One region of the Pseudomonas sp. S2_A10 genome, then DNA from elsewhere that is predicted to be linked to it. Evidence: predicted binding sites of a transcription regulator. Region 1 holds the regulator's gene; the other holds the start of a gene.
What was found. The regulator sigma-54, encoded in region 1, starts transcription at its own class of promoters, with help from an activator protein. The targets are predictions, from matches to a motif close to ANTGGCATNNANNTTGCTNT.
Positions count from the first base shown of each region.

Region 2: the regulator sigma-54 is predicted to act here: its motif matches at 2,842-2,861, upstream of AB4N41_RS16125 (flagellar basal body rod protein FlgF).

Region 1 covers NZ_CP162773.1:2,912,408-2,917,046, forward strand. The annotation lists gene rapZ (RNase adapter RapZ) at 1-278, opposite strand, end outside; gene ptsN (PTS IIA-like nitrogen regulatory protein PtsN) at 281-745, opposite strand; gene hpf (ribosome hibernation-promoting factor, HPF/YfiA family) at 757-1,065, opposite strand; gene AB4N41_RS13075 (RNA polymerase factor sigma-54) at 1,139-2,629, opposite strand; gene lptB (LPS export ABC transporter ATP-binding protein) at 2,796-3,521, opposite strand; gene lptA (lipopolysaccharide transport periplasmic protein LptA) at 3,521-4,066, opposite strand; gene lptC (LPS export ABC transporter periplasmic protein LptC) at 4,053-4,625, opposite strand; gene AB4N41_RS13095 (KdsC family phosphatase) at 4,634-4,639, opposite strand, start outside.
Region 2 covers NZ_CP162773.1:3,577,301-3,581,939, reverse strand. The annotation lists gene AB4N41_RS16140 (flagellar basal body P-ring protein FlgI) at 1-441, opposite strand, end outside; gene flgH (flagellar basal body L-ring protein FlgH) at 469-1,164, opposite strand; gene flgG (flagellar basal-body rod protein FlgG) at 1,216-2,001, opposite strand; gene AB4N41_RS16125 (flagellar basal body rod protein FlgF) at 2,047-2,787, opposite strand; gene AB4N41_RS16120 (sigma-54-dependent phenylalanine hydroxylase transcriptional regulator PhhR) at 3,132-4,639, opposite strand, start outside.

The sequences.
Region 1 (4,639 bases):
TCGGCGTCCAGGTACAGCACATCGCACTTGATATGCTTGGCACGCACGTCTTCGAGCAACTCAGGGAAACGTGACAGATGGCTGGGCAGGTTGCGCGCATCGATCGACACGGCGACCAGCGGCTGCGCCAGTTCTGTGTGAATCAGCGCTCGCTCGGCCAGTTCCGGCAGCAAACCGGCCGGCAGATTGTCGATGCAGTAGTAGCCGTTGTCCTCAAGGACATTCAGGGCGGTACTTTTACCCGAGCCCGAACGGCCACTGACAATGATCAAACGCATGATTAGTGCCCGTTCTGCTCGTCCAGTACAACCTGGTACAAGGCTTCATTGCTCGGAGCGCTGCGCAATTTGTCGCGCACTTCCTTGCGGTCGAGCATGCTGGCGATCTGGCGCAACAACTCCAGATGCGCGTCGGTTGCGGCTTCCGGGACCAGCAGTACGAACAACAGGTCCACCGGAGCGCCGTCGATGGCGTCGAAATCGATCGGGGCTTCGAGGTGCAGCAGGGCGCTCACTGGCCCCGCGCAGCCCTTGAGGCGGCAGTGGGGAATGGCGATGCCGTTGCCAAAACCGGTGGAGCCGAGTTTTTCACGGGCGATCAGCGCCTCGAAGACATCCTGCATCGCCAGATCCGGCACTTCGCGGTGGATCAGGTTGGCAATCTGTTCGAGGGCTTTTTTCTTGCTGCCGCCCGGCGCGTTCACTTGGGAACGGCCGGGGGTCAGGATGGTTTCAAGTCGGATCATGGATAGGGGTGTTAACGACCGGTCGCGCCCTGGAGGAGGCTCTGGGTCTTTTCCTTATGCTTTTTGAGTTGGCGATCCAGCTTGTCGGTAAGTGAGTCGATCGCAGCGTACATGTCGGTATCTTCTGCGTTTGCGACCACTTCACTGCCGGGAATATGCAAGGTGGCTTCGATCTTCTGTTTCAGCTTTTCGACGCACATCGTGACCTGCACGTTGGTGATCTTGTCGAAATGTCGCTCCAGTCGCTGGAGTTTTTCCTCGATGTAGGAACGCAGAGGTTGGGTCACTTCCAGTTGGTGTCCACTGATGTTGACTTGCATACAGCTTCTCCTTCGTTGCCAGTGCATAAAGCGGCAGGCCGAAAAGCCTGCCACTGGAACGCTGTAACGTGGCTTACATCAACCGCTTGCGTTCGCTCGAAGGCGCGATTCCGAGGGATTCGCGGTACTTGGCGACGGTGCGGCGAGCCACCTGAATGCCTTGTGCCTCCAGTAAACCAGCGATCTTGCTGTCACTCAACGGCTTTTTCTGATTTTCCGCAGCGACCAGTTTCTTGATGATCGCGCGGATCGCCGTGGACGAGCATTCGCCGCCTTCGGAGGTGCTGACGTGGCTGGAGAAAAAGTATTTCAGCTCATAAATACCGCGCGGGGTATGCATGAATTTTTGTGTGGTCACCCGGGAAATCGTCGATTCGTGCATGCCGACCGCTTCGGCGATGTCATGCAATACCAACGGCTTCATTGCTTCGTCGCCGTATTCGAGGAAGCCGCGCTGATGTTCGACGATCTGCGTGGCCACTTTCATCAGGGTTTCGTTGCGGCTCTGCAGGCTCTTGATGAACCAGCGCGCTTCCTGCAACTGGTTGCGCATGAAAGTGTTGTCGGCGCTGGTGTCGGCGCGCTTCACAAAACCGGCGTACTGGGCGTTGACGCGCAGGCGAGGCACCGATTCCTGGTTCAGCTCGACCAGCCAGCGCTCGTTGTCCTTGCGCACGATCACGTCGGGAATCACGTATTCGGCTTCGGTCGACTCGATCTGTGAGCCGGGACGCGGATTGAGGCTCTGCACCAGTTCGATGACCTGGCGCAGCTCGTCTTCCTTGAGCTTCATGCGCCGCATCAACTGGCTGTAATCGCGGCTGCCGAGCAGGTCGATGTAATCGGCGACAAGCCGCTTGGCCTCGGTCAGCCACGGCGTCTTCGCGGGCAGCTGGCGCAATTGCAGCAGCAGGCATTCGCTGAGGTTGCGGGCGCCGATACCAGCGGGCTCGAATTGCTGGATGCGATGCAGGACGGCTTCGATTTCGTCGAGCTCGATGTCCAGTTCCGGATCGAACGCTTCAAGAATTTCTTCGAGTGTTTCGTCCAGATAGCCCTGATTGTTGATGCAGTCGATCAGGGTGACAGCGATCAGGCGATCGGTGTCGGACATCGGCGCCAGGTTCAGTTGCCAGAGCAGATGGCTTTGCAGGCTCTCGCCGGCGGACGTGCGGGTGGTGAAATCCCACTCATCGTCATCGCTGCTGGGCAGGCTGCTGGCGCTGGTCTGGTAAACGTCTTCCCAGACGGTATCCACTGGCAGTTCATTGGGGATGCGCTCGTTCCAATCGCCATCCTCGAGGTTATCCACCGTCGGGGCGGTTTCCTGGTAGGAGGGTTCCTGGATTTCGGCGGGCTTCTGTTCGGCGTTGTCGGCCAGCGGATCGGCGTTGTCGAAGTCGTCGCCTTCTTCCTGGCGCTCGAGCATCGGATTGGATTCCAGAGCCTCCTGGATCTCCTGTTGCAGGTCCAGGGTCGACAATTGGAGCAGGCGGATGGCCTGTTGCAGCTGCGGTGTCATCGTCAGCTGCTGGCCCATTCTCAAGACTAGCGATGGTTTCATGGCAGGGGCTTAACACCTTATTCGCCGGCGCTTTGCGCCATCCACTACAGGGCGCCGAAGCGCCAAACTTAAGCAAATTATATGCCTGAAACTGAAGTGTTTGCCTAGAGCGCTGTAACAATTAAAGCGGATAAATGCGCCTTGAATCGATACAGCGCTGTCGCGCTTACAGGCGGAACTCGTGACCCAGATACACTTCCTTGACCAGATCGTTGGCCAGGATGGTCTCGGCATCGCCTTCAGCGATCAGTTGACCGTCGTTGACGATGTAAGCGGTTTCGCAAATGTCCAGCGTCTCACGCACGTTGTGGTCGGTGATCAGCACACCGATGCCCTTGGCCTTGAGGTGATGGATGATCTGCTTGATGTCGCCGACCGAGATCGGGTCAACGCCGGCGAACGGTTCGTCGAGCAGTATGAATTTCGGTGCCGTCGCCAGGGCGCGAGCGATTTCCACCCGGCGGCGTTCACCACCGGACAGGCTCATGCCGAGGTTGTCGCGGATGTGGCTGATGTGGAATTCCTGCAGCAGGCTTTCCAGCTCCTTGCGACGACCGGCCTTGTCCAGCTCCGGGCGGGTCTCGAGGATCGCCATGATGTTGTCGGCGACCGACAGTTTACGGAAGATCGACGCTTCTTGCGGCAGATAGCCGATACCGGCCTTGGCGCGGCCGTGCATCGGCTGGTGGCTGACGTCCAGATCATCGATCAGCACACGGCCCTGATCAGCCTGCACCAAGCCGACGATCATGTAGAAGCACGTCGTCTTGCCGGCGCCGTTCGGGCCGAGCAAGCCGACGATCTGCCCGCTGTCGATCGACAGGCTGACGTCACGCACGACCTGGCGGCTTTTATAGGCCTTGGCCAGGTGCTGAGCTTTCAGAGTTGCCATTACTGGGATTTCTCTTCGGTTTTCTTCTTCGGCTGGATCACCATGTCGATGCGCGGACGCGATTCGGTGACCTTGCTGCCTGTGGCGCGACCGGCGCTGGCCAGCTTCTTCACGGTGTCGTAGACGATTTTTTCGCCCTGGGTGACGTTGTTATCCTTGTCGATAACCTTGGCCTTGTCGATCAGCACCACCCGGTTCTGCTGGGCGTGGTATTGAATCGTCACGCCGTAGCCCTTGACCGGGTTGGCGTCGCCCTGGGTCTGCAACTGCTCGAAGTAAGCCAGGTTGCCTACCGAGGTCACCACGTCGATGTCGCCATTGGGCGCGCGCGTCATGGTCACGGTGTTGCCTTTAACGATCATCGAGCCCTGGGTAATGATCACGTCACCTTTATAGGTGGCGATGCCATTCTTGTCGTCCAGTTGGGCGTCGTCGGCCTGAATGCGGATAGGCTGCTGCTGATCGTTCGGCAGGGACCAGGCGCTCGCGCTTCCCAGTGCTGCGCCCAGACTGAGCAAAATAGGGAGGGTTTTAACGAGCCTCATACTGTCCTCTTACGTTCGATTGCAGGTGTATCCTGCTGTCCTTCAGGTACGCTTTCATTCCGACGCCAGTCGATACGCCGCCAGCGCCCTCGATTCTAACGGGTTGCGCGGTCTGCGCATATTCTTGCTGCGGGAACACGGTCATGCGGGTGCTGGTGATCAGGGTGCCGCGCTGTTTCTCATCGGTGCGCTGTACGCGGACCGAATCGATCAATTCAACTTCGGTGCCGCCCGAATTCACTTCGCCGCGCTCGCTGGTCACGTGCCACGGGAAGTCGGTGCCGCGGTACATGTTCAAATCAGGCTTGGTTACCAGAGTGACATCGGTGGCCTTGACGTGCTCGGCCTTGTCGGAGGTCATCTCGTACTGCACCTTGCCGTCGGGCAGGTACTGAATGGTGTGCGTGTTGGTCGCGTACCAGTCGATCGGATTCTCGGCGGCCGAGACCGGCGGCTTGTCGAGGAAGCGCTCCGGGCTGATGTTCCAGTAGCCCACCGCAGCGAAAATCGCCGCGATGCAGCCGAACAGCAGGAAATTGCGAAACTTTTTGCTAAACATGGTCAGGCTCACAG
Region 2 (4,639 bases), 660 kb from region 1:
GCCTTCAGCGTCGAAACCGCCAACCACGAGGTTGCCCTGAGCGATCGCATAGACGTTGCCGTCGATACCCTTGAGCGGCGTCAGCAGCAAGGTGCCGCCACGCAGGCTCTTGGAGTTACCGATCGAAGACACGGTGATGTCGACCTGCTGACCTGGCTTGGCAAACGCTGGCAGATCGGCACTCACCGACACCGCCGCGACGTTCTTCAACTGCACGTTGCCCGATCCCGGCGGCACCTTGATGCCGAACTGCGAGAGCATGTTGTTGAAGGTCTGCAGGGTGAACGGGGTCTGCGTCGTCTGGTCACCGGTGCCGTTAAGCCCGACCACCAGGCCGTAACCGATCAACTGGTTGGAGCGCACGCCGGAAATGCTGGCGATGTCTTTCAGCCGCTCGGCGTGTGCGGTGAACGCCGCAGACATCAACAACGCGGCCACCATAAGGCTCTTGAAATTCAAAGTCGCCACCTAGAAAGGGAACAGCGGGCTGAGGAAGAAACGGTCGAACCAGCCTGGCTGACTCGTATCGGCAAACGCGCCGGTACCCGAGTAGGTGATGCGCGCATCGGCGACACGGGTCGACGACACGGTGTTGTCGGTCGCGATGTCATCGGCGCGGACCATACCGGCGATGCGCACCAGTTCGTCACCGGTGTTGAGCGTCAGCCACTTCTCGCCACGCACGGCGATGATGCCGTTGGGCAGCACGTCGGCCACGGTCACGGTGATCGAACCGGTCAGGCTGTTGCTCTGCCCGGACTTGGCGTCGCCCTTGGTCGAACGGTCGGCGCTGTAGCCAGCGTTCAGGCTCAGGTCACCGCCACCAATTGGGTTGTTGGTGGTCAGGCTGGAGCCGAACAACGAGGTCAGACCGATCGAGTTATCGCTGTTCTTGTCCATCTGCGAGTTGGCGTTCTTGCTCGCCTGGGTGCGCTCGTTCAGGGTGATGGTGATGATGTCACCGACCCGGAACGCCTTGCGGTCGCTGTACAGGTTCTGCTCGAAGCCGGCCTGATAGATCGAGCCGTTATTGGCAGCCGCCGGCAACGGTGTGCGCGGCAACACCGGGGCGTAGTAAGGGTCATTGGGCTTGGGCGTCGGGGCGACGCAGCCCGCGAGCGAGACGACCCCACTCAATGCCAGAACAGATACAAAGCGCTTCATGACCCTACCTCACGGTGTTGCTGGCGACCTCAGGCCGCCCCAAAGACTGGATTACAGATTCTGCGTTACGAACGAGAGCATCTGGTCGGCGGTGGAGATCACCTTGGAGTTCATCTCGTAGGCGCGTTGAGTGGTGATCATGTTGACCATCTCTTCAACGGTGCTGACGTTCGAGGTTTCCAGGGTGTTCTGCAGCGTGGTACCGAAACCGTTCAGGCCCGGGGTGCCGATCTGCGGCGCGCCGGAAGCAGCGGTTTCCAGGAACAGGTTGTTGCCCACTGCTTGCAGACCGGCCGGGTTGATGAAGTCGGCGGTCTGCAGGTTGCCGATCACTTGCGAGGCCGGGTTGCCGGCGATGGTGATCGACACGGTGCCGTCACGGCCAACAGTGAAGGTCTGCGCATCGTTCGGGATGATGATCGCCGGTTCCAGCGCGAAACCGCTGGCGTTGACGATCTGGCCATTGGAGTCGAGGTGGAAAGTACCGTCACGGGTGTAGGACGTGGTGCCGTCCGGCTGCAGGATCTGGAAGAAACCGCGACCGTCGATGGCCATGTCCAGCGGCTGCTCGGTGGTTTGCAGGCTGCCGGCGGTGAAGTTTTTCTGGGTGCCGACAATGCGCACACCGGTACCCACTTGCAGACCCGACGGCAGTTCGCTGTCCTGGGTCGACTGGGCGCCTGGCTGACGCTTGATCTGATAGAGCAAGTCCTGGAACTCGGCACGGTCACGCTTGAAACCCGTGGTCGAAACGTTCGCCAGGTTGTTGGAAATGGTGGTCAGGTTGGTGTCCTGGGCGGACAGACCGGTTTTGGCAACCCATAGAGCCGGAAGCATTCGATTCTCCTCGTGCGCCTGTTTTACGGCGCGACGTTCTGATAATTAGCTGATCTGCAAGACCCGAGCCATGGCCTGGTCGTCGTCTTTGGCGGTGTTCATCATCTTGACGTGCAACTCGAACTGCTTGGCCAGGGCCAGCACCGAAGTCATTTCTTCCACGGCATTGACGTTGCTCGACTCAAGGAAACCCGAGACCAGTTTGACGTTGGCGTCGGCTTGCGCCGGCTGGCCGTCCTTGGTGTAAATCGAACCGTCGAGACCTTTGTTCATGTTCTTGATGTCCGGGTTGACCAGCTTGATCCGGTCGACTTCGGCCATGACGCGGGGGCCTTCGCCCATTGCGCGAATGCTGATGGTGCCGTCTTCGCCGACTTCCACCTGCTGCTCGGGCGGCACGGCGATCGGGCCGCCGTTACCGATCACCGGCATGCCGTTGCCGGCGCGCAGTACGCCGAGGGCGTCGATGTTGAGGCTGCCGGTACGCACGTAGCTTTCGCCGCCGCTGGGGTTTTGCACGGCGATGAAACCGTTGCCGGATACCGCGACGTCGAGTTCACGTCCGGTCTGCACCAGTGAGCCCGGCGTGAAGTCGGTGGCGGGACGTTCGCTCATGGCAAACGCGCGCGCCGGAAAGCTGTCGCCGAATACCGGCATCGAACGCGCCTGCTCGAGGTCGCGCTGAAAGCCGTTGGTGGAAATGTTCGCCAGGTTGTTGGCATGCGCCCGCTGCGCCAGTGCGTTCTGGCTGGCGCCGGTCATTGCCACATAAAGGTACTTGTCCACAGTGTTTCCTCTGCATGCCGGACGTTTGCCGCCCACCGCTGTACTGCTCAGCCATAAGCAATTTGCAGACCAACTTTTTATTGGCGGGCGAAGGCCCGGTAAACAGGGGACTTGGGGGGATCGGAGGGGGAATCTGAAATGGGTCGAAGACGAAAAACCGGCGGTGTCATGCCGGTTAGTGGCAATCCTGAGTTCGGCGGGGGATGGAGATCCTGTGGCGAGGGGATTTATCCCCGTTCGGCTGCGCAGCAGTCGCCAAGCCTGCAAATGAGGTCGCCGGGAAGAAAAAGCGGGGCGGCTTCGCCGCCCATCGGGGATAAATCCCCTCGCCACAAAGGCTCTATTTAGCTTTCGGAGGTTTTGCCAACCTCATACTCACGCAGCTTGTTGGCAATGGTGGTGTGCGAAACACCGAGTCGCTTGCCCAACTGCCGACTGCTTGGATGCTCGGAATACAGCCGTTCCAGCACCGCTTTCTCGAAGCGCCCGACGATCTCGTCCAGACTTCCGTCGAGGGAAAAATCGCCAAGCGGCTGACGCACGCCATAATCCGGCAGGCGAATATGTTCGGCCTTGACCGTGCCGCCGTCGCACAGGGAAACCGCCTGGAACAGTACGTTCTCCAGTTGCCGCACATTGCCCGGCCAGTGGTAATGGCTGAGGCGATCCATTGCCGCCGGGGCCAGTTTCGGCAGCGGACAGCCGATCTGCCGACTGGCCTGGTCGAGAAAGTGTTCAACCAGCGGCGTCAGACCGTCGAGGCACTCGCGCAGCGGCGGGATGTGCAGCGACAGCACGTTCAAGCGGTGATAGAGATCCTGACGAAACTCACCGCGCGCGCACAATTCGGACAAGTCCACCTGCGTCGCGCAGATCACCCGCACGTCCAGATACACCTCTTCATCACTGCCGACGCGACGGAAGCAACCGTCCTGAAGAAAGCGCAGCAATTTGACCTGCAAACGCGGGCTCATCTCGCCGACGCCATCGAGAAACAGCGTGCCGCCAGCGGTCAATTCGAGCAGGCCAAGCTTGCCCTCAGCGCGAGCGCCTTCGAAGGCGCCGGGGCCGTAGCCGAACAACTCGGTCTCGGCCATCGACTCCGGCAGTCCGGCGCAGTTGAGCGCCATCAACGGTGACTGTCCGCGCGGGCTGGCGAGGTGGCAGGCGCGCGCCAGCAATTCCTTGCCAGTGCCGGTTTCGCCTTCTATTAATAGCGGCGCATCCAGCGGCGCCATGCGTCGCGCCTCGCGGACCACAGCGGCCATGACTTTCGAACTCTGGAAAATACTGTCGAAACCGCGCAGCTCTTGCTTGCGCACGTTGTAGATGCGCTCGCCGACGCGGTCGGCGCGGTGCAGCGTCAGTACGGCGCCGGCCATGGCCTCGCTGTCGTCGTGTTCCGATTGCAGCGGCGCGATGTCGGCGAGAAAGATGTCGCCCTTGACCTTGACCCGCATGCCGTTGATCCGCGATTTGTTGGCGCGCACCAATTCCGGCAGATCGAAATCCTCGGCATAACGTGATAGCGGAATCCCCGGCACTTCATCGACACGCACCCCGAGCAACTGCGCCGCCGCGCGATTGGCCGCAACGATCGAACCGCCCATGTCGATCGACAGCACCGGAAATTCCAGCGCGCCGAGCAACGCATTCAGTTCCATGTGCCGGCGCTCGCTGGGCATCAGCCCGACGCGTTTGACCCCGAACACCCCGCCGATCGCCTCGAACTTCGGCCGCAACGCCTGGAACTGGATGTTGATCAGATTCGGGCAGTGCAGGTAGATCGCATTGCCATGCTCACCACCCACCTCGCCGCGTGCGACGTTGATCCCGTACGCCACCAGCAGAT